DNA from 4 places in the Paenibacillus sp. Leaf72 genome. Region 1 is predicted to be linked to each of the others. Evidence: riboswitches for the same ligand, from Rfam matches in the RefSeq annotation. Region 1 holds a riboswitch; each other region holds the start of a gene.

Evidence for each region. A riboswitch is a leader RNA that binds a small molecule or an ion and turns the genes downstream of it on or off. The one in region 1 is predicted to bind cyclic di-GMP.
Region 2: linked by a shared signal. The riboswitch ahead of ASF12_RS27850 (methyl-accepting chemotaxis protein) and the one ahead of ASF12_RS18175 (glycoside hydrolase family 26 protein) in region 1 are both predicted to bind cyclic di-GMP.
Region 3: linked by a shared signal. The riboswitch ahead of ASF12_RS31395 (fibronectin type III domain-containing protein) and the one ahead of ASF12_RS18175 (glycoside hydrolase family 26 protein) in region 1 are both predicted to bind cyclic di-GMP.
Region 4: linked by a shared signal. The riboswitch ahead of ASF12_RS23760 (condensation domain-containing protein) and the one ahead of ASF12_RS18175 (glycoside hydrolase family 26 protein) in region 1 are both predicted to bind cyclic di-GMP.

Annotation. Positions count from the first base shown of each region.
Region 1 is NZ_LMLV01000016.1:5,280-11,069, forward strand. Features, by position in the region: gene argS (arginine--tRNA ligase) at 1-1,608, shown strand, start outside; gene ASF12_RS18165 (glycosyltransferase family 2 protein) at 1,821-2,831, shown strand; gene ASF12_RS18170 (mannosyltransferase family protein) at 2,835-4,094, shown strand; cyclic di-GMP riboswitch class I at 4,183-4,270, shown strand; cyclic di-GMP riboswitch class I at 4,349-4,437, shown strand; gene ASF12_RS18175 (glycoside hydrolase family 26 protein) at 4,522-5,469, shown strand.
Region 2 is NZ_LMLV01000033.1:109,298-115,087, forward strand. Features, by position in the region: gene ASF12_RS27835 (hypothetical protein) at 1-594, opposite strand, end outside; gene ASF12_RS27840 (ABC transporter ATP-binding protein) at 591-1,289, opposite strand; gene ASF12_RS27845 (GntR family transcriptional regulator) at 1,309-1,683, opposite strand; gene ASF12_RS27850 (methyl-accepting chemotaxis protein) at 1,851-3,557, opposite strand; cyclic di-GMP riboswitch class I at 3,711-3,794, opposite strand; gene ASF12_RS27855 (YrzA family protein) at 3,959-4,168, shown strand; tRNA gene ASF12_RS27860 (tRNA-Thr) at 4,283-4,358, shown strand; tRNA gene ASF12_RS27865 (tRNA-Pro) at 4,368-4,441, shown strand; gene ASF12_RS27870 (phytoene desaturase family protein) at 4,578-5,603, opposite strand; gene ASF12_RS27875 (hypothetical protein) at 5,653-5,790, opposite strand, start outside.
Region 3 is NZ_LMLV01000035.1:7,377-13,166, forward strand. Features, by position in the region: gene ASF12_RS31390 (class II aldolase/adducin family protein) at 1-1,221, shown strand, start outside; cyclic di-GMP riboswitch class I at 1,651-1,751, shown strand; gene ASF12_RS31395 (fibronectin type III domain-containing protein) at 1,924-5,790, shown strand, end outside.
Region 4 is NZ_LMLV01000031.1:75,408-81,197, reverse strand. Features, by position in the region: gene ASF12_RS23765 (non-ribosomal peptide synthetase) at 1-858, opposite strand, end outside; partial or broken gene ASF12_RS23760 (condensation domain-containing protein) at 920-1,486, opposite strand; cyclic di-GMP riboswitch class I at 1,781-1,868, opposite strand; partial or broken gene ASF12_RS23755 (aldo/keto reductase) at 2,409-2,752, opposite strand; gene ASF12_RS23750 (MFS transporter) at 2,769-3,908, opposite strand; gene ASF12_RS23745 (TetR/AcrR family transcriptional regulator) at 4,125-4,670, shown strand; partial or broken gene ASF12_RS23740 (MFS transporter) at 4,769-5,566, opposite strand; gene ASF12_RS23730 (TetR-like C-terminal domain-containing protein) at 5,649-5,790, shown strand, end outside.

The DNA.
Region 1 (5,790 bases):
GGGCTCGCAGCGCGCGAGGAGCTGCCAGCATTCGTGCTGGAGGTGCCTAAGGATAAAGAGCATGGCGACTTGGCGACCAATGCAGCGATGCAGCTTACCAAGCTGGCGAAAAAAAATCCGCGGATGATTGCCGAAACGATTATCGCGAATCTCGATTATGCGAAAGCATCGATTCAATCGGCTGAAATTGCCGGCCCAGGCTTCATTAACTTCCGGATGGACAAAAGCTACTTGTACGCCGTCGTTGGCGAGGTAGTCGCAGGTGGCGACAACTACGGACGGACGCAAATCGGCGCAGGCAAGCGCGTGGAGATGGAGTTCGTCAGCGCGAATCCGACGGGCAGCCTGCATCTTGGACATGCACGCGGCGCAGCAGTAGGCGATGCACTGTGCAATGTGCTTGAATATGCGGGCTATGAAGTGACCCGCGAATATTATATTAACGATGCCGGCAATCAGGTGAACAACCTGGCGAAGTCGATTGAAGCGCGCTACCAGCAGGCGCTGGGCAAGGAAGCGGAGATGCCGGAGGATGGCTACCACGGCGCGGATATTGTCGGCTTTGGAGAGCTGCTTGCCGAGCAGGAGGGCGATCGTCTGCTGAGCTTGAGCACAGAGGACCGTCTGGAGTTTTTCCGCAGCTTCGGCCTGGAGCGCGAGCTGGACAAGATCAAGCATGATCTTAATCGCTTCCGCGTCGGCTTCGACATCTGGTACAGCGAAACGTCGCTTTACAAGAACGGCAAGGTTGAACAGGCGCTTGAGGCGCTCAAGGAGAAGGGCCACGTCTATGAGGAAGAGGGCGCAACCTGGCTCGACACGATGCCTTTCGGCGACGATAAAAACCGCGTGCTCGTCAAAAATGACGGCTCCTACACGTATTTGACGCCGGACATCGCGTACCATATGGACAAGTACAGCCGCGGCTACGACCGTATGATCAACATTTGGGGCGCAGACCACCACGGCTACATTCCGCGCGTTAAAGCGGCGATGGAGGCGTTAGGCAACGACCCAGGCAAGCTGGTCGTGTTGATTGCCCAGATGGTCAGCCTGTTCCAGGACGGCGAAAAGGTGAAAATGTCCAAGCGTACCGGCAAAGCGGTTACGATGCAGGATTTGATGGATGAGGTAGGCGTAGACGCCATCCGTTATTTCTTCACGATGCGCAGCATGGACTCGCATCTGGATTTTGATATGGATCTCGCGATTTCTACATCCAACGAGAATCCGGTGTTTTATGTGCAATATGCGCATGCGCGTATTTGCAGCATTTTCCGCCAGGCGCAGGAACAGAACCTCGCGCTGCTGCCGCTTGAACAGAACGACCTCAGCAAGCTAACGTCGGAGGCTGAATACGACCTGCTGCGCAAGCTCGGCGAGCTGCCGCAGGAAGTGGCGGAGTCGGCGGAGCAATATGCGCCGCATCGCATCATTCGCTATGTATATGAACTGGCCTCCCAGTTCCACAGCTATTACAGAGCAGAACGCGTCATTACCGAGGACGCGGCGCAGACTCAGGCGCGCCTTGCGCTGCTTGGCGCTATTCGCACCGTCATTGCGAATGCGCTCCGCCTCGTGGGCGTTTCGGCTCCTCAGCAAATGTAATATTCCCATGCAGACAAAGATCAGCCTTTGCGGCAGCGGTGGCAGACAGCTACCCTTGCAGCAAGGGCTTTTTTTCTTGAAAATGGTGCATAATACGTTTTAAAGAAAAATGCCCAGCCAAATAGCAGCGATTTAACTTTACTTTAACCAAGGAATGCTATTATACTAATTGTCGAAAAATGGACAACATCATAGAGAGCGAGGGAAAAGTCATGAGAGGCAATGAGTCCGATTTGCCTATTGTATCGATCGTCATGCCCTGCTATAACGAGGAAGAAGCGCTGCCGGAAACGGTGCGGCAAATGTCCCTGCTGCTGGAACGGCTGGTGAAGGAGAGAAAGGTATCCGAGCACAGCAAAATGCTGCTTGTAGACGATGGCAGCCGCGATAAAACGTGGTCGCTCATTGATTCCTTTCACCGGAGCAACCGTTTTGTGAGCGGGCTGAAGCTTTCCCGGAACGTCGGGCATCAGCGGGCACTTCTGGCGGGCTTGTTGACGGCGAAGGAGTATGCGGATTGCATTATTTCCATCGATGCCGATTTGCAGGACGATATTACGGTGATCGACCAGTTTATTGAGAAGTACAAGCAGGGCTATGAAGTCGTGTACGGCGTGCGGAACAAACGAACGACCGATACGATGTTCAAAAAGTTCAGCGCGCAATTTTTCTACAAACTAATGATTAAGCTTGGTGTAAACGTCGTTTATAATCATGCGGATTACCGGATGATGAGCAAGAAGATCGTTGATAAGCTGGAGGAGTACCAGGAGGTCAATCTATTCCTGCGTGGCATTATTCCTACCATCGGCTTCAAATCCGACAGTGTGTACTACGATCGTCTGGAGCGAACCGCCGGCGAATCGAAATACCCGTTGAAAAAAATGCTTATCTTCGCATGGGAGGGCATTACCTCCTTTAGCGTATCTCCTATCCGCGCAGTGTCGGTTGTCGGCTTTTTTATGTCGGTCATGAGCCTCGTGTTCGCCCTTTATGTATTCGTCAGGCATTTGCAGGGAAACACGGTATCCGGCTGGAGCTCGATGATTCTTTCGATTTGGTTCATTGGCGGCATTCAGCTGCTGTGCATTGGACTAATTGGCGAATATATCGGCAAAATTTACATTGAAACGAAGAAACGCCCGAAATACTTCGTGGAAACCGTGCTGCATAACGTTGTGCCAGCGGAAACGAAATCGCAGCAATTACAAGAGACGAGGTGACGAATGGAATCGCTGCTGCTTAAAGCAAAATCGAATACGCAAGTTTTGATCTTCCTGCTCTCCTTGTTTGTCATTACGAGAATATTGCTTTATTTTGCAGGCTTTCTCGGCATGAATCTGTTTCCGAACTATCAAATTCCGCCGGACTATACGGTCGTGCAGGGGCATGATTTCACATCGAGCCAGCTCTCGATCCAGACGGATATTTCACAGCTGAAGAAGCCGAGCTTCGAGGATCTAAGGAAATTTGACAGCGTATGGTACTTGGGAATTGCCGAAAATGGCTATGATACGTATAACATCAACGAATCGCATCCTAGTGCAAATTGGGTGTTTTTCCCTTTATACCCTTTGTTAGTCTTTTTGGTGGAGTCTATTTCTAAATACGATGCGACAGTCGTGGGATCGGTTTTATCGAATTTGTTTTTGCTCGTATCACTTTTTTATTTTTATGGCATTTGTTTAAAAAGAGGACTGAAACAGGAGCACGCTCAAGTCGCGGTGCTGCTGCTGCTCATTTTTCCGACCGCCATCTTCTATGCCGTGCCTTATACAGAGAGCCTGTTCCTCATGCTGTCGCTAATGACCGTCTATTATGCGATGCAAAAACGATATTTTCTCGCGTTTCTGTTCGGGGGCTTGTCCGCTGTGACGCGCAATTTGGGCTTCGTCAACTTGTTTTTCGTTGTGGGTACGCTGTTGATCGAACACAGGCTGTACCGTTTCAAGTGGAAGGACACGAAGTATTTAGGCTATGCAATCATTTCGGCGCTGCCGCTAGCCGGTTATCTGTTGTACATGAAATGGCTTACTGGCGATATGCTGGCTCCGATTACCGAGCAAAGCATCAACTGGTATCGCAAGACGGTTGCTCCGTTCTCGAACTATATTCATTTTATCCAAAAGCCTTATTTCTCAGGAAATGGCGGCTGGGAAAATGGCCTGCTTGCCTTTATTATCGCGAATGCCGTCCTCGTCATTTTTGCTGCCTTTCTTATTATGCGCTGGAAAGATATTCGCCGTAATGCTCATGAATGGCTGTTTTTTGCCTATGGATTGCTGCTTATGCTCATTCCGTTCGCCAGCGCCGAATTTTTGCAGAGCATTCCACGTTATGTCATGGTGGCGTTCCCCTTCTACATTTATTTTGCGGATGTGCTGAAAAATAATAAGGCGCTGCAAATGTTTTATTTCATGATGTTTTTCCTGCTTCATATTGTGTATGCGATTTGCTACTTTAATGGATATTTTTTCGTTGTATAAATTTATGAAAAAATAAATTGACGAAATTTGCGCTTAAGGTGTACAATAGCACCATATTACTTTAGCTCGTACTTTATACCTAGATCGTTTAACGAAAAGGCAAACTCAGGGAAACCTGATGTGCGCAAAGCTACAGGGGCTTCATTCCTAACGGAATATGCTCGCCAGCTACCGAATTCAACATCGATTCTTCCTTTATTAATCAAGGTAGACTTTGTTCTTTCGGGAGCAGGGACTATCTTTTTTTTATTGCTTACACGAAAAGGCAAACTCAGGGAAACCTGATGTGCGCAAAGCTATAGGGGCTTCATCCTTAAACAGGATATGCTCGCCAGCTGCCGAAGCCCGACATAGCCTCCTTTGCCTGATGAAGGTGCGGCGTGTTCTTCGGACCACGACCATCATTCGCTCGGGGGAGGAACTTACTATGAAAACTACAAAATTCGCTCTTACACTCCTTATGCTCGCTTCGACATTACTCTGGGCACTCCCTGCTAGCGCGCAAACCAACTTTTACAACGGAGCATGGATCGGCACTTGGCCGAACCAAAGCTTGAACAACATCGCTGCCTACGAGCAACTAATCGGTGGACACCAAGATGTTGTACATACTTTTGTCAACTCGAACCAAGGGATTAATGAATGGAAGGGCTTTATGGACTATGTAAATAATAATGGTTCGATTAACCTACTTACCCTTGAGTTTAAAAATAAAAATTACAAAGAATATTCGACTGCTGATATTAATAGAGGCGTAGTAGACGCTTACCTGAAACAAACGGCAAAACAACTGGTTAACTGGCAAGCAGCTAACAAAAACCCTGAAATTTGGCTTCGCATTTTCCACGAAGGCAATGGCAACTGGTACGGCTGGGGCGTTGGCGACAGCACAGTTAACACAAACGAGACTTACAAAGCGGCATTCCAACGTGTCGTTACGATTTTCAGAGAGCAAGGCGCAACGAATGTGAAATTCATGTACAACGTAAACGCTGAAAATGTTGGCAAAAACGCATCGTTTACAGCTATGTACCCAGGCGATGCTTACGTAGACCTGCTTTCGATCGATGGCTACAACTTTGGAACGAAAGAATCGTGGAGCTCGTGGAGAAGCTTTAACGACGTATTCTACGCTTCGTACCAAGCGCTGACAAGCATTTCGAGCAAGCCGATCATTATCGCTGAAACTGGCACAACAGAAAGCGGCGGCAGCAAAAACGAATGGGTTATTGATGCGATGAATCAAGTGCAATCGCCAGCGTACAGCCAAATTAAAGGCTTGATCTGGTTCAACGAGAACAAAGAGCTGGACTGGCATATCGATTCGTCGGCTGATAGCCTGAGCGCTTACCAAACGCTGCAAAAAACGCTTTAAAAGATTAGACGGGGCTAGTCGTCAAGTCCTGGTCTCAACTCTATCAAACACTGGCTGATATAATACTAAATAGGTATTCTGAGAAAACTCTAATTTCGCGTAAACCGCGTAAAATTAGAGTTTTTTCGCTTTTTTTCTACACTTTTGCCAATAAGATTACAATGTTAAGAAGAAAAATTAACTTTTAAAGGGGCAAGGATTGTGATAAGATAACTTTGAATTTGAGCCTTAGCCGCCAAAAATATCATATTTCCGGCCGATTTAACAAATATCGACAGCGAAATTAGACAGTATAGTCAATCCATGTTGTAGATTAGTCAG
Region 2 (5,790 bases), on a different contig from region 1:
TGAGACCATCGTGCCGAATAAATTATCGTTAAACAACAATTCCTCCACATAGCTAATGACAAATTGCAGCAGGACGAAGACTGCTATTGCTACCCATGGAAAAAGCTTTTTATTAAAGAGATGCCCTACTGTAATCGAAAAATAGACTGTCAGCATCAAAAATAGGAGCGTCCAAAATATTAAAATAAAAAACAGGACTCCCGTCTCGAAATTAGGCGGACCCAATACATCCAGCAAGGCGCTTGGGGACAGCCATTTAAACAGCCAGACATGAAGCAGCACGATCCCACTCAGCGCAGCCGATAATACGAATTGCAGCAGAAGCGGCGAAGCGATTGTTTTCCACGTGGCCAGCGGCAATAAGCGGCGACCGTACGATTTAAGGTTATGGGAGTACGTCTTTGAGGAAAATATGATCAACATGAAGGCAACGAATAAATAGCCCATGAACATTAATGTAAGCGACAATGCAGGCTGCCAATTACGAGTTGCACTAAAAAAGGAAAGTGCTCCCTGCAAAATAATAAGCGCAGCAGCCGAGCCCATAATTAAATTCGCATTGCGTTTCCAGTCATATTTCAATAAGTTTATCATTCTGAAAATACCTCCCTGAATAGTTCATCTACACTTTTACCATGCTTGGAGCGTATGCTCTCCACATCCTGACGCAGTGAAACTTCACCGTTTTGAATAAAAATGACTTCATCGAAAACCCGTTCAATGTCGGTAATTAAATGCGTCGAGATAAGCACACAGCTGTCTTCATTATAAAATTTAACGATGGCGTCCAAAATTTTGCCCCGCGCGACGGGATCAACACCGCCTATCGGCTCATCGAGCAAATAAAGCTTAGCCTGACGCGACATCGCCAGCGTGAGCTGCAGCCGCTCATTCATCCCTTTGGATAAGGAGCTAATGCGATCATTGCGATCCAGCTTCAAAAAATCGAGCATGCTTCCCGCTTTCTCCTGATCGAAGTCCTTATAAAAGTCACTGAAAAAACGAAGGGCATCCTTCACCCGCATCCACGACTCGGTTACCGGCTGATCCGGCATAAAGGACGTAACCGCCTTCGTCCCGATGCCAATCGGCTCCCCGCAAATTCGAACGCTTCCTGAGGTTGGCTGAATGAGTCCTGCCGCCAGCTTCATGAGTGTACTCTTGCCGCTGCCATTGCTGCCAAGCAGACCAATAATTTTGCCAGCTTCCAGGTTTAAATTAATATTATGCAGCGCTTTTCTCGATCCGTAAGTTTTCGTTACGGCTTGCAGTTCAACTATCTTCTTCATTCGTTTATTCTCCCCCCGCCTATTTCTGATCTTCCTTGCTAACCGCTTCCGTAACAATCGCTACAATGTCATCCTTCTTAAAGCCCAAATCACGCATCCCCTGAATGAAACGTCCGAGCAAATCAGCCGCCATTTCTTTCTTAATGCTCACAATCGCCGCCTCCTCGCTCGTTACATATCTTCCAAGTCCCCGTCTTGTTTCGACGATGCCTTCACGCTCCAGCTCCTGAAAAGTACGCTGGATCGTATTCGGATTGATTTGCAGCTCCACTGCAAGCTCGCGCACCGAATCGATTTTATCGCCGGGATTAAGCTTCCCGCTAATAATTTGCTGTTTAATGTAGTTCATGATCTGGATGTAGATCGGCTGGTTGTTGTCAAATTCAATCGGCATAAGTCACCTCCGTGTTAATGTGTTAGTGTTATATCTAAATAGTACACTAATATTCTGTTGTTGTAAAGAGTTGGATAAAAAAAAGGCTGCCTCCAATCGCCCACGGGCGCTGAAAGCAGCTATTTCATTGATGCTATTCCATTTTCCAAACCGCTCTAAAGGCTAGCTTACACCTTGAATACAGCCGCTTTTTCGCGCAAATTAGTGGAAGAGCCCTGCAGTTTCTCAGCCAGCTCTTGAAGCTGAATCGATACCTCGAATTGATCTTCGGACATACCGCTCATCTGCTCCATTTTGCCATTTACCTCGGAGGAGGTTTGCAGCAGCTTGTCTACTGAGCCAACAATATCGGTAATGCCTTTTGTAATTTCATCAATGCCGACCGAAATTTCGCCCATTTGCTCGGACAATACACTGCTTTGATTTTCCAGACCATTAAACATTTCGCTAGCCGTCACCGATGCCTGCTTCGTCGTTTCTATCACTTCCGAGAAGCTGCTCAAGCTTTGGCTGCTGTCGGCAAAATCGTTCTGAATAAGCTTAAGCTCCTTCGTAATATCTTTGGAAATGATATCGGTCTGGCTCGACAGCTTGCGAATTTCCTCCGCTACTACAGCAAAGCCTCTGCCATGCTCGCCTGCACGCGCCGATTCAATCGAAGCATTCAGCGACAATAAATTCGTCTGTGTGTTCAAATCCTGAATGCCGCCCAAAAACTTCGTTACATTATTGTAGCGCTCATTGATTTGGTCGAAGGACTCGGTAACTCGGGCAAATTGCTGCACCGTCTGATTCACCATCTGCACAACGCCCTTCATATCGGTGGAGCCTATACGCGATGACTCTCTCATTTCTTTCATGTCGCGATTAATATATTCGGTTGAAGCCGCAATTTGCTGCGAGCTTGCCGATATTTGCTCCGTTACGGCCGAGATCGAAGTTGCATCATCATACTGGGTCATCAAAATCGTTTTGCCGTTGCCAATCTCTTCCTTCACCTGCTCGGAAGCGTTCTGATTGCGAACAATCATATCGCCCATATTGCGCGAGGCTTGCAGAACAACCGTGCTTACATCCATAGTCGAACGAAGGGTGTCACGAAGCTCACTTCCCATTTGCGCCAGCGAGCGGTCAATTTGACCAAATTCATCTTGGCGATCCAGCTTCTCATCATAGGTGAAATCGTTATTTTGATAAGCGGTAATACGCTTCATTAAACCAACGATGCCTTTTTTTACATTCCGGCTTAACGAATACGACATGAGGAACGGCAGTACTGCCAGCAAAACAATATTGATGATAATAATCGTATTGGCAGCTGCAATACTTTTATTTAATGTCTCCTGTGTAGCGACCGTATCCACTTCGAGCCAATTTTCTACCGTTTCATTCGCAAAGCTGAGAACAATCGTATATGTACTGACAAGCTGTTTGACCTTGGCGGAGCGGTCTTCAATGGTTAGCAGGCTGTGATTGCCGTTTTCTTTATTAAGCTGCTCCAGTGCAAGGCCAAACACATTGCCTTGGTTCGAATAGGCGGTGCCGTTATCCCCGTGAGGATATTTTTCATCCAGGTACGCTAGTGTAACCTTCAATTTTTCTACCCGCTCGGGCATCGACTTAAGTGCCAAGTTGATTCCATCGTCGCCGGTGCTGCCGTTTTCTACGGCATCAATCATCGAAAGCAGCGTGCGCAGCATCGAATCCGATATCCCTTGATATTCTTTTTTGGCCTCCTGAAGCTCATTTGAAGCTTTCACTGCACTTCTAACCGAAGCATTTTGCATAAAAATCCACCCGCCAGCGACGACGTTGAACAAGGTGATTAATGAAGTGATAAACAACAGCTTCGTTGTAACCTTTTGTTTCTTCAAGAAATCAGAAATCCTTGATGTCCATTTTAACCATTTTGCCTCTCTCAATCGGTTAATCATCATTTTCTCTCCATCTCTCCTATTACACTGAAAAAACAAAAGCTATCCAATCACCGCGACGAATTGAACAGCTGAATCAGCCTATAGTCCTGTACCGGTGGTTTGGCTGCCATAGTTCAATACCTTAGGCCCATAACTTTGCGCCCCTATCTTTCAATAAGTTTGCCTTTTTCAGTATGTAATTTTCTATTTATTTCGACACTTTTAAAGTATAATTTAGGAAAACCTTTTTGTAAATTATAAAAAGCGAGATTATCTGACATGATACTTTGAAACTAGTGCCTAACAACGTTATAATATTAGCGAATGCTAGCTATTAATGAGATTTTAGGGGGGACAAGATGGATTTTCGACTAGATTTAATTGAGGATAAAATCGAATTTTTTGAGGCTTTTGACTTACGTACGCTCGAAAAGCACATTGACCAGCAAATTGAAGCGAATAAAGCACTGCTATTACAAGTTCATGCGATTAGTCATCATGCGGTGTTTCATCCCGATCGCGGGAAAATGCTGTACAGCGCAGTCGTTCATTTTAAAGTTAAAAAATAGGCCAATTCGGGCATTTGAACGCTGCCCGAATTTTTTTCAAAAAAATTTAAAAAAGGTATTGCATCCTCCTAAAGTTCTGTGGCATAATACATCTTGTGTCCGATACATAACCGCGCCGTTGTAGCTCAATTGGTAGAGCAACTGACTTGTAATCAGTAGGTTGGGGGTTCAAGTCCTCTCGACGGCACCATTTTTTTCCCGGGACGTAGCTCAGCTTGGTAGAGCACCTGGTTTGGGACCAGGGGGTCGCATGTTCAAATCGTGTCGTCCCGATATTTTATAAGTTGTTTCAAGCAGGCCCTCTAACTTAGAAGGGTTTTTTATTTTTTTCATTAAAAATAAACCGCGCTTAGCTGGAAGTTTTGCTGCCCCCGCTAAGCGCGGCTTTTCTTTTGCCCCAATAGATTCATTAATGATGCTGCCGAATCATCGCCTCTGCGGTGAGCAGCCCTGACATGGCAACCATCGGCGTTCCCCCGCCGGGATGGGTCGTTCCGCCCGCAAACCATAGTCCGCGCAAATCCGCACGATTGGACGGCCGCAAAAACGTCTGCTTTGCTGAATTCGAGGAAATGCCATAGATGGCGCCGCGAAATGCCGACGTATCCCGCTCCAAATCCTCCGGTGTATACAAAGCAAGCTGCTCTGCTTCCCGATCCAGTCCCTCCAAGCCATAGGCAGCCAGCTGCTTCAACAGACGGCCCTGATAGCGCTCCGCCTCCCGCTCCCAGCTCCAAGCGTCCGACGTATACGGGGCATTCGCCAAAATAAACAGGTTGCTGCCTCCTTCCGGCGCCAGTTCCTGTTCCATATAGGCGGAACAGCATACATAAATCGCAGGATCGGCAGGAGCCTCGCGGCGCGCGAAAATCGCCGAAAATTCCTCCCCATACCTTTCCGGATAAAATACAGTATGATGCAGCAGCTTATCGTAACGTCTGCGTATGCCTGCAAGAGTGACAAAGCCGGACAGAGAAGGCTCGTAAGTTGAAATATGGCGATTCGTCATGGCAGGCCGCAGCTGCTCGCCGAGCAAATCGCGGCATACGGACAGCACATCTCCGTTCGCGAGCACCAGATCGGCTGGCACAAAACCGCATTCCGTCTCTACTCCGCTTACGCCGCCGCCTTTTGCAGCAATGCGCTGCACACGCACCGAGGTGCGTATTTCCGCCCCCATTTCCTCCGCAAGCTGGCGCAGACCTTCAACGATGCTGTAGGTGCCGCCTCGAACACCAAAAACGCCAAGCTCTGTCTCGACATGCGGCAGCATCGCGAAGATTGCTGGCGCCCGATCAGGAGCTGATCCGACATAGGTCGCATAACGTCCAAACAAGGCCAGTGTGTTGGGATGGCGAAAATAGCGGCGCAGCAGCATAGCGGCAGCAAGTCCTCCCGGTCCGGCGCCTACAACAGCAACATGCCTGGTCTTCATTTATAGTCTCTTCCTTCCCATGCTAGAATCAGCTTTCTATAAATGCCCGTCATAGACGGCTCGATCCGCAAATTCGCCTGAGCCGCAGCCGGTTATATCGCAAAATCGCTATAAACGGCAAATTGGCCGCCAGCGCGTAGCCTACCATTAAATAGCCATACAAAGGCTCGTTCCAGATGAAAAATAA
Region 3 (5,790 bases), on a different contig from region 1:
GGTTATGGCATGACGACGACTTCAGGCGGCAATTTATCGATTTTGGACGATAACGGCGATCTTTGGATTACGCCTGCGGGCATCGACAAGGGGGAGCTGACGCGGCAGGATATCGTTTGTGTGAAGGCGGACGGTACGATCGCGGGCAATCATCGGCCATCGAGCGAATACCCGTTTCATCAGATGATTTATCGCAGAAGGCCGGATATTCGGGCGGTTGTCCATGCACATCCACCTGCACTTGTGGCGTTCAGCATGGTGCGTAAAGTGCCTAATGTTCGCTTGCTTCCGAATGACTATTTGATCTGCGGCGAAGTAGGCATGGCGAAATACGGCTTGCCGGGAAGCGCGGAGCTGGGTGAAAATATAGCGGATGTATTCAGCGAAGGGCTCAACACGATTATGCTGGAAAATCACGGTGTCGTTGTAGGCGGCCGCGATTTATTTGAAGCTTTTCAAAGATTCGAGACGCTGGAATATTGCGCCCGGATGGAAATACAGGCGAACCGGATTGGGACGCCAGTATCGCTGCGGGGCGAACAGCTGGCTGATACGCGCGAGGCGCTGTTGGAGGAGTTTGTACCGGATTTTTACAGCAGTGAGGAGAAGGAAGCACGCCGGGAGATGTGCAAGCTCATTAAGCGTTCTTACGATCAGCGGCTGTTTACGAGCACGCAGGGTACCTTTTCCCATCGGGTCGGTGAAAATTCCTTCATTATTACACCGTATGATCAGGACCGTAAATATGTGGAGCCAGCGGATCTCGTGCGGATTGACGGCGGGAAGAAAGAGGCGGGCAAGGTGCCAAGCCGCTCGGTACAGTTTCATCAGCATATTTATGAGACGCAGCCTCATGTAAACTCGGTTATTATTGCGCATCCGCCTAATATTATGGCGTTTGCGGTGACAGAGGAGCTGCTGGATTCGCGGACGATTCCGGAAAGCTATATTTTGCTGCGGAATATTCCTAAGCTTCCTTATGGGGATTTGTATACGAAGCCGCAGGAGGCGGCGCAGCTTTTTCAGGAGAACACGCCCATCGTCATTGCCGAAAATGACTGCGTCATCGTCACCGGGCAAAGCCTGCTGAACGCCTTCGACCGCCTGGAGGTCGCCGAATACAGCGCGAAAGCGACCATTTCAGCGAAAAACATTGGAGCTATTGTGCATATGGAGCAGTCGAGGATTGCGGAGCTGGAGCAGGCTTTTGGGTTGAAGTAGTAGGCCATATTGCCTAAATTAATAGTAATGTGAGTTTTAAAAAGTGAACTTAAATATGAAATGATAGGTCCAGCCCGTGGTTTAGCGGGTTGGGCATTTTTTTGTTGATCATACGACTAATAATTTGCAAGGAGATAAATAGGAAGATTTTTAATAGTTCAAATAGGATTAACTTCCTGTTGTATGATCTAGAATTTACTAAATATAAGGAGTCCACTGTTAATGAGGAATGACATGCCAAATAAAAATATTTATTTTCATGACTTATGTAGTATAAAATTTTAAATACCCAACCGATATACTAAGTACAAAGAACTATTAGATCAATTGAACTGAAAGGTAGACTCGTTCGAAAGGCGGGGGAGTAAAGTCGAGGGTCTTCGTGGAGACTACTAGAAATGTAGGTTTAAGAATCAACAAACCCATTGAAATTGATAAAGGCAAACCTGATCGAAAGACAGGGACGCAAAGCCGCGGGTCTTCACGGAAAACCATAATTATGGTTGCCGTATGACAGCCGGGCCGCCAAAAGTAAATGGGTCTTTTTTATTTGCCGCCAAAGAGCGGCGACAGCCGTTTACGCTTGACGTATAGGAAAGGATATGAATTTTCTCATACTTTCTCTATACGTTTTGCCAAAACGATGGCGTCTAATAGAAAGGACGCCGCCAGACGTTTTTCTTAATAGAGGGGGATATTCAAATGTATTTTAGTCAGATTAAGCAAGGTGTAATAAGAGTATTATGTTTATCTTTAATTATTCAAATGTTCCTTCCTTCCATCTGGAGCAATTCCACGGAGGCTGCCGCGTCATTTCGAGGTGTTAATGTTCAGTTTAAAGCAACTGATGCTTTAGCAGCAGATGGCTATTTGGCCGACCATGGCGATGAGTATGGTCCACACAATGGATACTTCTACGGTTGGAATATGGATCATGCGCAGTCTACGGTTACAGGAAGCACCTACGATGCGCCGCTTCTAAACTCTTCTATTCAAGTGCAAGAAGGCGGCGAATGGGAGATTGAGCTGCCGAATGGCAGGTATAACGTGAAGGTCAGTGTCGGGAACTCTGTATATGAAAGCAATAATACGCTTTATGTAGAGGGCAACACTTTTTGGGAAAATACGGAGCTGCCTGCTGGTGGACAAGTAACTTTTCAGAAGGGGGTTGTCATTGCTGACGGGAAACTGACGCTCAATGCGGGCAGCAGTGGAGATACAACAGCTATTCAATATATCGAAATTAAATCTCTGGAGCCTGTCATCCAAACGATTCCAAAACCGCAAATTGGGAAGCCAGCGGAGCAAAACAAGCTTCAGGGCAATAAAATTATTATTTCCGGCAATCAAAATAATGAGCATAATGCGCTTCCCTTTATCCGGGTAGGCGATTTAAATCCGGAAATTAGCCGCTATATGAATGCAGAAATGGCGTCTTTGGAAAGCAAACTGGCGGCATCCAATCCTTCATTTATTTCCTGTAATAATTGCAGTGCCTCAGGCCTGGAGGCAGCAATTAATAACAGCAGCAGCGATATGGTAGCTGTGACGGTGGGCCATTTAAATTTAGATTCCTCACTGACATTGGGCTCTCCTACGAAACCGGTTTATGTTATCGCAGAGGGCATCAATACGAATAATAAGCTCACCATTACGGTTTATGGAACTTTGGTCGTCAATGGGAGCATGAATGCGAACACTGAGCTGACTATTGATATTAAAAAACCTAACGATTCGACTCGGACAATGGGAGGGAATCTGTGGGTTAAAGGTTCCTTGCACTTGAATAATAATTCTAGTGTCTCGATTGCGGACAATTTCATAGCTGGGAGCCTTACTTATAACAGTGGTCTGCTTAATGTACAAGCAGGAAGAGTCATTGTACCTGGAAGTCTTCATATCAATACAAATGTAACTATGAATATTGATGAGGAAATGGTAGTTGGCAGCTTGGTTTCCAATAATCAGCAGGCCAATATTTCTGTGAAACGTGGAGATTTATTTATTCAAGGCGATATGCATGTCAACAATCACTTGAATATTGAGACCGGAGGCATCGTTGCCATCGGAGGCGGTATTACAGCTAATCAGAAACCGATTATTAACATCGGTGTCGGTACTGAAGGGGAAACGAAGCTGAAATATTTGGCAGCAGGGTTAAAGGCGGAATATTTTACAGAGGAAAATTTGGATGGTGAAAAAACGACGGTGCTGGAGCAGCCCGCTTTGCAAGGCAAGGCTCCTGTATCTTCGACAGGCCTAAATGATGGACGGTTTTCTGTTAGATGGTCTGGACAAATACAGCCTTATTACGCTGAAAATTATACGTTCGAGGCTGATGTTAATGGCGGAGTCAAACTATATGTGAATGGAACTCTAATTATTGATGAGTGGGCAGCGCAAGGAAATAAATTATTTACTGGCTCTATTGCCTTAGAAGCTGGTCAAAAGGTTGACATTCAAATGGAATACGTTAGTCGTAATGGATCGCCTAAAGCCATTTTATCATGGCAAAGCGCTTCAGGAGCGAAAGAGGTTGTACCAGCTAGTCAGCTATCTCCGTTTGCAACTCCTGCCATTCAGACTATTCCATCTGAAAATGCGGTGAAGGTCGGTTGGACTACTGCATTTAATGCAGATGGGTATGAGGTTGAAATGGATGGCAGCATTTATCCACTGGGCATTCTTAATGAATTTATTCATGAGCTGCTGCCATCAGGCACGGTGCATTATTACAGAGTCAGAGCGACGAGCGGCGATTTAAAGGGCGAATGGTCTTCTGTATCGGAGGTTTGGACTTTGCCGGATGTCCCCGAGAATATTAAACTGCAATCGACAAGCGATTCAGTGACCTTGACTTGGGAGAATGTGAGGGGCGCTACCGGCTACGAGGTGGAAACCTACAATACGGTCGTTAACATCGGCAATGTGAATCGCTATTTTGAAGAAAATCTGAATTCAAACATTCAGCGAACCTATCGAATAAGAGCGGTGAATACAAGCGGTCCAGGGCAATGGAGCCCAATACTTGTGAAATCTACGCTTCCAGGAACCTCTGGTGTGCTGAATACAACAGCAACGGATAAATCGATTCTTATTACTTGGGATTCTATTTCTGGGGCGGATTTCTATGATCTTGAGGTGGATGGCGCAGTTAAAAGCAATATAACGGGAACGGAATATTTGCATGATCAGTTAGAGCCTAATACAACACATACGTATCGAATTCGTTCGAAAAATAGCAATGGAGCAAGTAATTGGAGCGAGAAAGTTACGGCGACTACCTTGCCTTCTGTCCCGGAAAATCTGCATGCAGTGGCTGGCAGCTCCAGTATTTCAGTGGAGTGGGATGAGGTTGTGGGGGCAACCGGATACGATATCGAGGTGGATGGAAATGTTTTAGATAATGGCTTGAATACGAGCTATTTACATTCCAATTTAGAGCAGAACGGTGAGCATACGTACCGGGTACGCGCCAAAAATAATGACGTTATTGGACAATGGAGCCATTCCATTACACGCACAACACTTTCGGGAGTGCCTTCCAATATACGCGCTGCAGCTACAGGCACAGCTATCACTGTAACCTGGGATCAAGTAATAGGGGCAGTTGGCTATGATATTGAAGTGGACGGGCTAATCGTAAATAATGGCTTGAATTTAACGTATGTGCATAAGGATTTACTGCCATTTACGGAGCATACCTACCGCATCAGAGCTAGAAATACTGGGGGGAACGGTCCCTGGAGCGAGATCATTACACAAGCAACTTCACTTGGTAAGGTGCAAAACGTTAAGACAGCATCAACAAATGATACAATCACAATTTCTTGGGATAGTGTCAGTGGAGCTACTAGCTATGAAATCGCTGTTGATGGGGTGCTAGTAGAGGTTTCAACGGGGACTAGCTATAAACATGCAGGGCTAGCGCCTAATTCGCTGCATGTTTACCGTGTAAGGGCGAAAAATAATGATTTGACTGGCGATTGGAGCGACACGGTTAGAGCAAGTACGGGGCTGGGCATTCCAGTTATTCATAAAGTTCTCTCCGCAAGTACGAGTATTACCATAGAGTGGGACAGCGTTGTCGGTGCAAATGGTTATGACGTTGAAGTAGATGGAAGGATTGTAGATAACGGCAATCTGACCCGATATGTACACGCACAGCTTGCTCCGGGATCAAAGCATGTGTATCGGGTGCGAGCAAAATCGAGCAACGCCATAGGCGAGTGGAGTCAAGCGGTCACAGCTATAAGCTCGGCAGGGGTACCGGAAATCATTTCTACTGTAGCAAAAACAAATCAAATAACTGTCGAATGGACCTCGGTATCAGGAGCAGCAAGCTATGACCTTGAAGTCGATGGGACGCTTATTGAAGGTATTTCAGGAGTCAGCTATGTTCATCAGGGGCTGAAATCCAATACACGACATGTTTATCGGGTTAGATCCCATTCGGCGAGCAGCTCTAGCGAATGGTCTGAAAAAGTAGAGAAAAATACAATACCTGAAATTATTGTAAACCCAGGCAAGGACAATAAGTTCAATGTAGTCGTTGCTGCTCCTAAGAAG
Region 4 (5,790 bases), on a different contig from region 1:
ACCCGATACAACTGCTCCAAACAACACATCGCTGCTGCGCTGATAACGGCTAAGCAGTATAGCCCAAACGGCTTGAATCGCCGTGCTTAACGTAACCTGCTGCTCTCTTGCCAATCTAGAGAAAGCCTCACTGTCTTCCTCTCCAAGCTTAAAATGAAGCTCGCCTGACGAATAGCCTTCCTTATGGCGTCTGCTGCGCTGCTCGGCGAAAGACTCCTGCCCTTCAAATTCAGCTAAATAGCTCGACCAAAAGACAAGCGAAGCCTCCTTATCCTGCTTGCCAAGCCAGTTGATATATTCCTTATATGGTTTCGAGACGGGCAGCTCGTATGGCTTATGATTCAGCAAGGCGCTGTATATCTGAAACAGCTCCTTTACAATAATACCAAAGCACCAGCCGTCCAGCATGATGTGGTGATAGCTCCATATCCATTCATACGTGTCCTCAGCTGTCTTAAAAACGGTCGTCCGCATTAAAATATCTTTGGACAGATCAAATACCAGCATTTTATCCTGCTGCTTGAAGGCAGCAAGCTGTCGCTGCTGCTCCTCACGCGGCTGATCACATAGATCAATTTCCTGAACGCGGAACGCTCGCTGCTTGAATACAACTTGAACCGGCCGGTTGATTTTCTCGTGCAGGAATACGGTACGAAAAATATCGTACCGATCCATCAACACGTTCATGCTTTGTTCCAGCAACTCTTTGCGAAAAGAGCCTTTCACCGAAATGGCCAGCTGTTCCATATAATAGCTCTGTCCGGGGTGCAGAAGCGTGTGAAACAGCATGCCCTCCTGCATAGGCGATAAAAAATATATATCTTGTACTTGCTCCTTCTGAAAAGTAATCCCGTTCACCTGTGCTTGGCCTCCTTCTATCCATTCCGCAGCAAGTTAAACTGCGCGCTAATTCATTCTCTTAGCCAAACTTCTCTGCCAGCATGTCAAAAATATCTCCGACCTCTTCGAGCTGCAATTCGCTCGCCGTAAAGTCGCTAGGTGTGAAATCTCTGTCTGTCTTGGCTGTACAATGCTGAATTAATACAAGCAAATGATGGTGGAAGCGATCCATCAGCTGATCTATCGTAGCTCGCAAATATTGCTTTTTATTGTAGGCGCAAGACACAACGAGGCGTTCGCCTCTTACCATACCGCTTAAGCTGAGCGCATACAGCGCTTCAGATTCCGGGCTTGTTTGCGCGCCCATATCGTATACGGATGGTGAAAGCAAGTCTGTTTGCACCTCGCTGTCGAATTGCCCCAAATAGTTGAAGCTGATTTCCGGTTTGAATGAGAAGGTGAGCCCTGCTTTATGCTCATCAGCTGCCAAATATCGCAGCAGGCCATAACCGATTCCCTTATTGGGAATATGGCGCAAATCTTCTTTCACCCGTTTTATTTGATAGGCTAAATCGTCCGTATAGCTCATGTCGAGCACAACCGGATATTGGGAGGTAAACCAGCCTACCGTTCGTGATACGTTAATAGCTACAGCTACCGGCATAATCACCTCCAGCTTGACTACTGAATCGGCTGGTTTGCCATTTTGCTGGACAACGGTTTTGTTCCCTTCCTGCTGCAATCCATTCCCTCATGCGATCTAAGCTTGAGAAAACCGCTCAAATTGGCAATACTCGTTCCGAGGTAAAACTGCTCGGTATACCAAATTCGTTTTTGCGCATGTGTTAATGGATAATAAAAACGTTTCATCAAATTACCCCCAATAACTTGTTTTGATAAATAAAAAACTGCCCGGATTTTGGACAGTCTGCTCCCATTTTCCAGCAACCTGTCAACCGTAGCATCGTCTGATGCTTTAGGCCATGGCTTTGCGTCCCTATGTTTCCATAGGTATGCCTTTATCCATTTTATGTTTGTTTTATTCCATTCCTAATCTATAAACAATCCGTTCATCAAATAGTTACGTTTTTTACATTTTTTTATATTTTCATTCGACAAAAAGTTTTTGGGAGAGGGGTCCTATTAATATGAAGAGAATGAAAGTCTATGGGAGGAGACGAAACTTGGATAGACTAGAACGAAATAATCCTGCGCAGATTTATCTTCCTTGATACGTAACGCTATGAAAATTTTAAAACAAAAAAGCCGCCATTTAGGCGGCATCAGGCTGTCGAGAAGGTCTCGACAGCCATCTTTATAAGCATTCAGTTTAACGCATCACCGCGTTTCTGTGGTATCGATTTTTCCTTTATTGTCTAAAAGGTTCGGCATATGTATTCACAAGATAATGGGCGTCCAGCCATTGATCCGCTTATTCTTTTCAAGATCATCTTTCTGGGCTATTTCTTCAGGTGTCAGCTTTATGGAAAGAGCAGCTGCAGCATCCTCAATATGCGATATTTTTGTAGCACCAACAATAGGTGAGGTTACAGGTTCTTTCTGAAGAGTTTCAGGCTTTTATCAATCTCGCTCATAATGGCCTTTCGAGAAAGTCCGGCACCGTTTGGACCTGCGTGCGCCCATTCAACTTAGTAGCCGGCACGATTTCATCCCGATTTGCATATTCCTTTAAAGCAGGTCCAATAACCGCCTCACTTGATCCGGCTGAATATACATTAGCTGTATCAAAAAAATTGATACCAAGCTCTAGTGCTTTTTTAATAACGGGACGACTGTCTGCTTCATTAATAATCCATTGATGCCCTCCTTGCACGGCTACTCCGAAGCCCATACAGCCCAGACAAATTCGGGATACTTCCAAGCCCGTATTTTCGAGTTTCACATATTCCATTTGATTGTTCCTCCATTTATTCATTATTTTTCAACAAACGTTTTACAAATAAAGTGAACAGCAGCAAGGAAATTGCAACGGACAAAGCGCTGACCGTGAATAACGCCTGATAGCTCATGTACTGGGAAACCCAGCCTAGCACGATCGCACCGAGCCCGATGCCAAGATCATTAGCGGTCGATATCGAGGCGTTGGCAACTCCGATTCGCTCTGGATGGGCCAGACGTATCGTTGCCGCTTGAAGGGCCGGCTGCGCGGAGCCAAACCCGATGCCATATAAAATCGCCGCAACAAGCACACCGACTAAGCCGGTCGACATGCTGAGCACAATCAAGGCGCCAATCGTAATGACAAGGGCTGGTACGATAACAGAAATCTCTCCGTATCGATCCGAAAGTTTTCCCGAAATGGGACGACTGAGTGCCAGTGATGCAGCAAAGGCCAGAAAGAATGCGCCGGAATTGACCTGAATCGACTTAGCGAACAGCGGAACAAATGTTGTAATGCCCCCATACGCGATAAACAGAAAAAAGACGGATGCCGCAATCGGCAAAACCGATTTTTCGAACAATTCTATTTTTCTTACGCCCGTTTTGGGCTGGAAGGGCATTTTTGCTCCTAACGTCAGGAGCAGCGCTATCGCAGAGAGGACGACGGCGATTAAAAACAAAGCGCTGTACGACTGGTTCTCTGTCACCCAGAGCCCGAACATCGGACCGACTGCCATAGCCAAGGTCATGGATGTGCTGAACCATCCCATTCCTTCGCCGCGGCGGCCCGCTGGAATCATGTCTGTAATCGCTGTCATTGAGGCGGTTGTAGAAACGGCCCAGCTCATACCATGCAAAATTCTGAGCCCCATCAGCACAACAATTCCTCCAACCCAGTTATACATATACATTGCCAGGATGAACAGAATAAGCCCCCAAATGAGAAACGGGCGCCTGCCGAATCGGTCCAGCATCCCGCCGACGATGGGGCGAAAAATAACGGCGGACAGCATAAACGCGCCCATCGCCAGCCCGACCTGCGATTCGCTGCCTCCCATCTGTGTGATGAATAGCGGCATCGTCGGATACAGCATATAAAAGGCATTAAACAAAAATAGGTTTCCTATCGTCATGAGCGTAAACGATTTCGTCCATAGACGTTCCATTGTTCTTTCCCCCCGTTTTTTACGTATAATCCCCGATGCGTTTTTCGGACATCAAAAACATTGAATTTCTACTATTCCTTGATTCATTAATGTACTCACGTCTATAATTATAAACAGACACCGAACATCTGCAATTGCTAAATGAGCTGGATTTGTTAAGTAATGAACAGTTGCATCATCATTGTCAATTATTAAAGAAAGATTGGTGATTCCCAGTTGGCTAAAGTGGATCGGAGAATACTCAAAACCCAGGAAGCGTTAAAAAAAGCGGTTATTGATTTGATGTCGGAGAAAAATTTTGATGATATTACGATCCAGGATCTTTCCGATAGGGCGAATGTGAGCCGCGGAACGATCTATCTTCATTATTTGGATAAATTTGATCTGCTGGACAAGCTTATCGAAGAACACATCAACGTCTTAAGAGAAATGTGTAAATCCGCAGCCGAATTGGAATTTACCGAAGCCACTTTGATGTGGACGGAATACTTTGAGCTTCATTATTCCTTTTTTTCCATGATGCTGGCGAGTAAAGGCGCCCCCTACTTTCGCGGCCGGTTTCTCGACTTGTTTATCGAAGAATTAACGAATGAGGTTGAGGTAACCAAAGGGAAGAATGAGAAGTTAAATGAAGATCTTCTAGTCAGGTTTATTGCCTCTGCTTACGTAGGGGTTGTGGAATGGTGGTTTACGAATGACAAGCCTGTCCCCCATCATGTCTTGGCAGAGCAACTGGGGACGTTGCTTGAGCGAAATGTGTAAGAAAAGGCCCCCATTATGCTGAGGGCCGGAGGCATCCCTTTTTACAGGCAGGCGCAGCTTCAACAAAAGTCCTCGCGTTAGCTGCATGCCTGCACTTCTTATCTAGAGTGCTGTTTGGTCGGACGATACATGTACATTCTCAGTAAAATAGCTAACAAACTAAATACCAAAAATATAATTCCTCCTAACACGATGTATCGTGTACCCATCCCTGATAAAAACAATCCTAATACGATGGGGTAAGTCACGACTGTTCTCATTGGATTTTTAGAGAGCAGCCTCCCTCCGATTAAGTTGCCCAGCAAACTGGCCAAGCCATATAAAAATAACGTCAAGCTTAACATTTTCCCCGAAATATGAGTAATGGTTTCAAGGTACTCTGCAATGTAACTGCTAACACTAGCCCCTGCTGAGCCTAAAAGTACAACAGCAGCAATAGCTAGCCAAATAATCGGTTTTTTTAATACTCTTAACTGGGCTCCGTATGAAAGTTTTTCCGTAACATGCATAGATGGTATAAATAGCCATGTTGCGATGAAGGCCACAGCATTTACGACAGCAAAAAAGACCATCGCCATTTCTATGGAAGTTTCATTAGCTATAAAATTTGTGATGGGCACACCAAGTACCATTCCTGCGGTCACGCCAAGCATCACTTTAGAAATAGCTTTTGGAGCCTCTTCCTTGCTTACGGAGCTAGCAGCTGCTGTCAAAGACAAGGAACAATAAATGGGATGGAAAAAGCCTGGAATAATACGGGCGATTAGTGCAACGGTGAAGGTTGGCGCAAATAGGGATACTATATTACAAACAACAAAAATCCCGAGGACCAGCAGCATGACTTTCTTGCGATTTATACCGGAAAATAATAATGGCATTGTGGGACCTGCGATTGAAACGGCTAGGGAAGAATACTGTGCGAAGCGGAGGTTGAATCAGCTTCCAAAGATGGGGCATGAGCTGGTTCGAATATTTTGAATGTCATTATTTGTTTTTTCAGCCATGTTGGCAAGCAAAGGAGCTCCCTTCTTTCGCAGCCGCTTCCTAGAATTTGTCATAGAGGATATTAAGCGCAGCTGGGAAATGACGGAGGGGAAAAATCGTGAAATCAATGAAGATG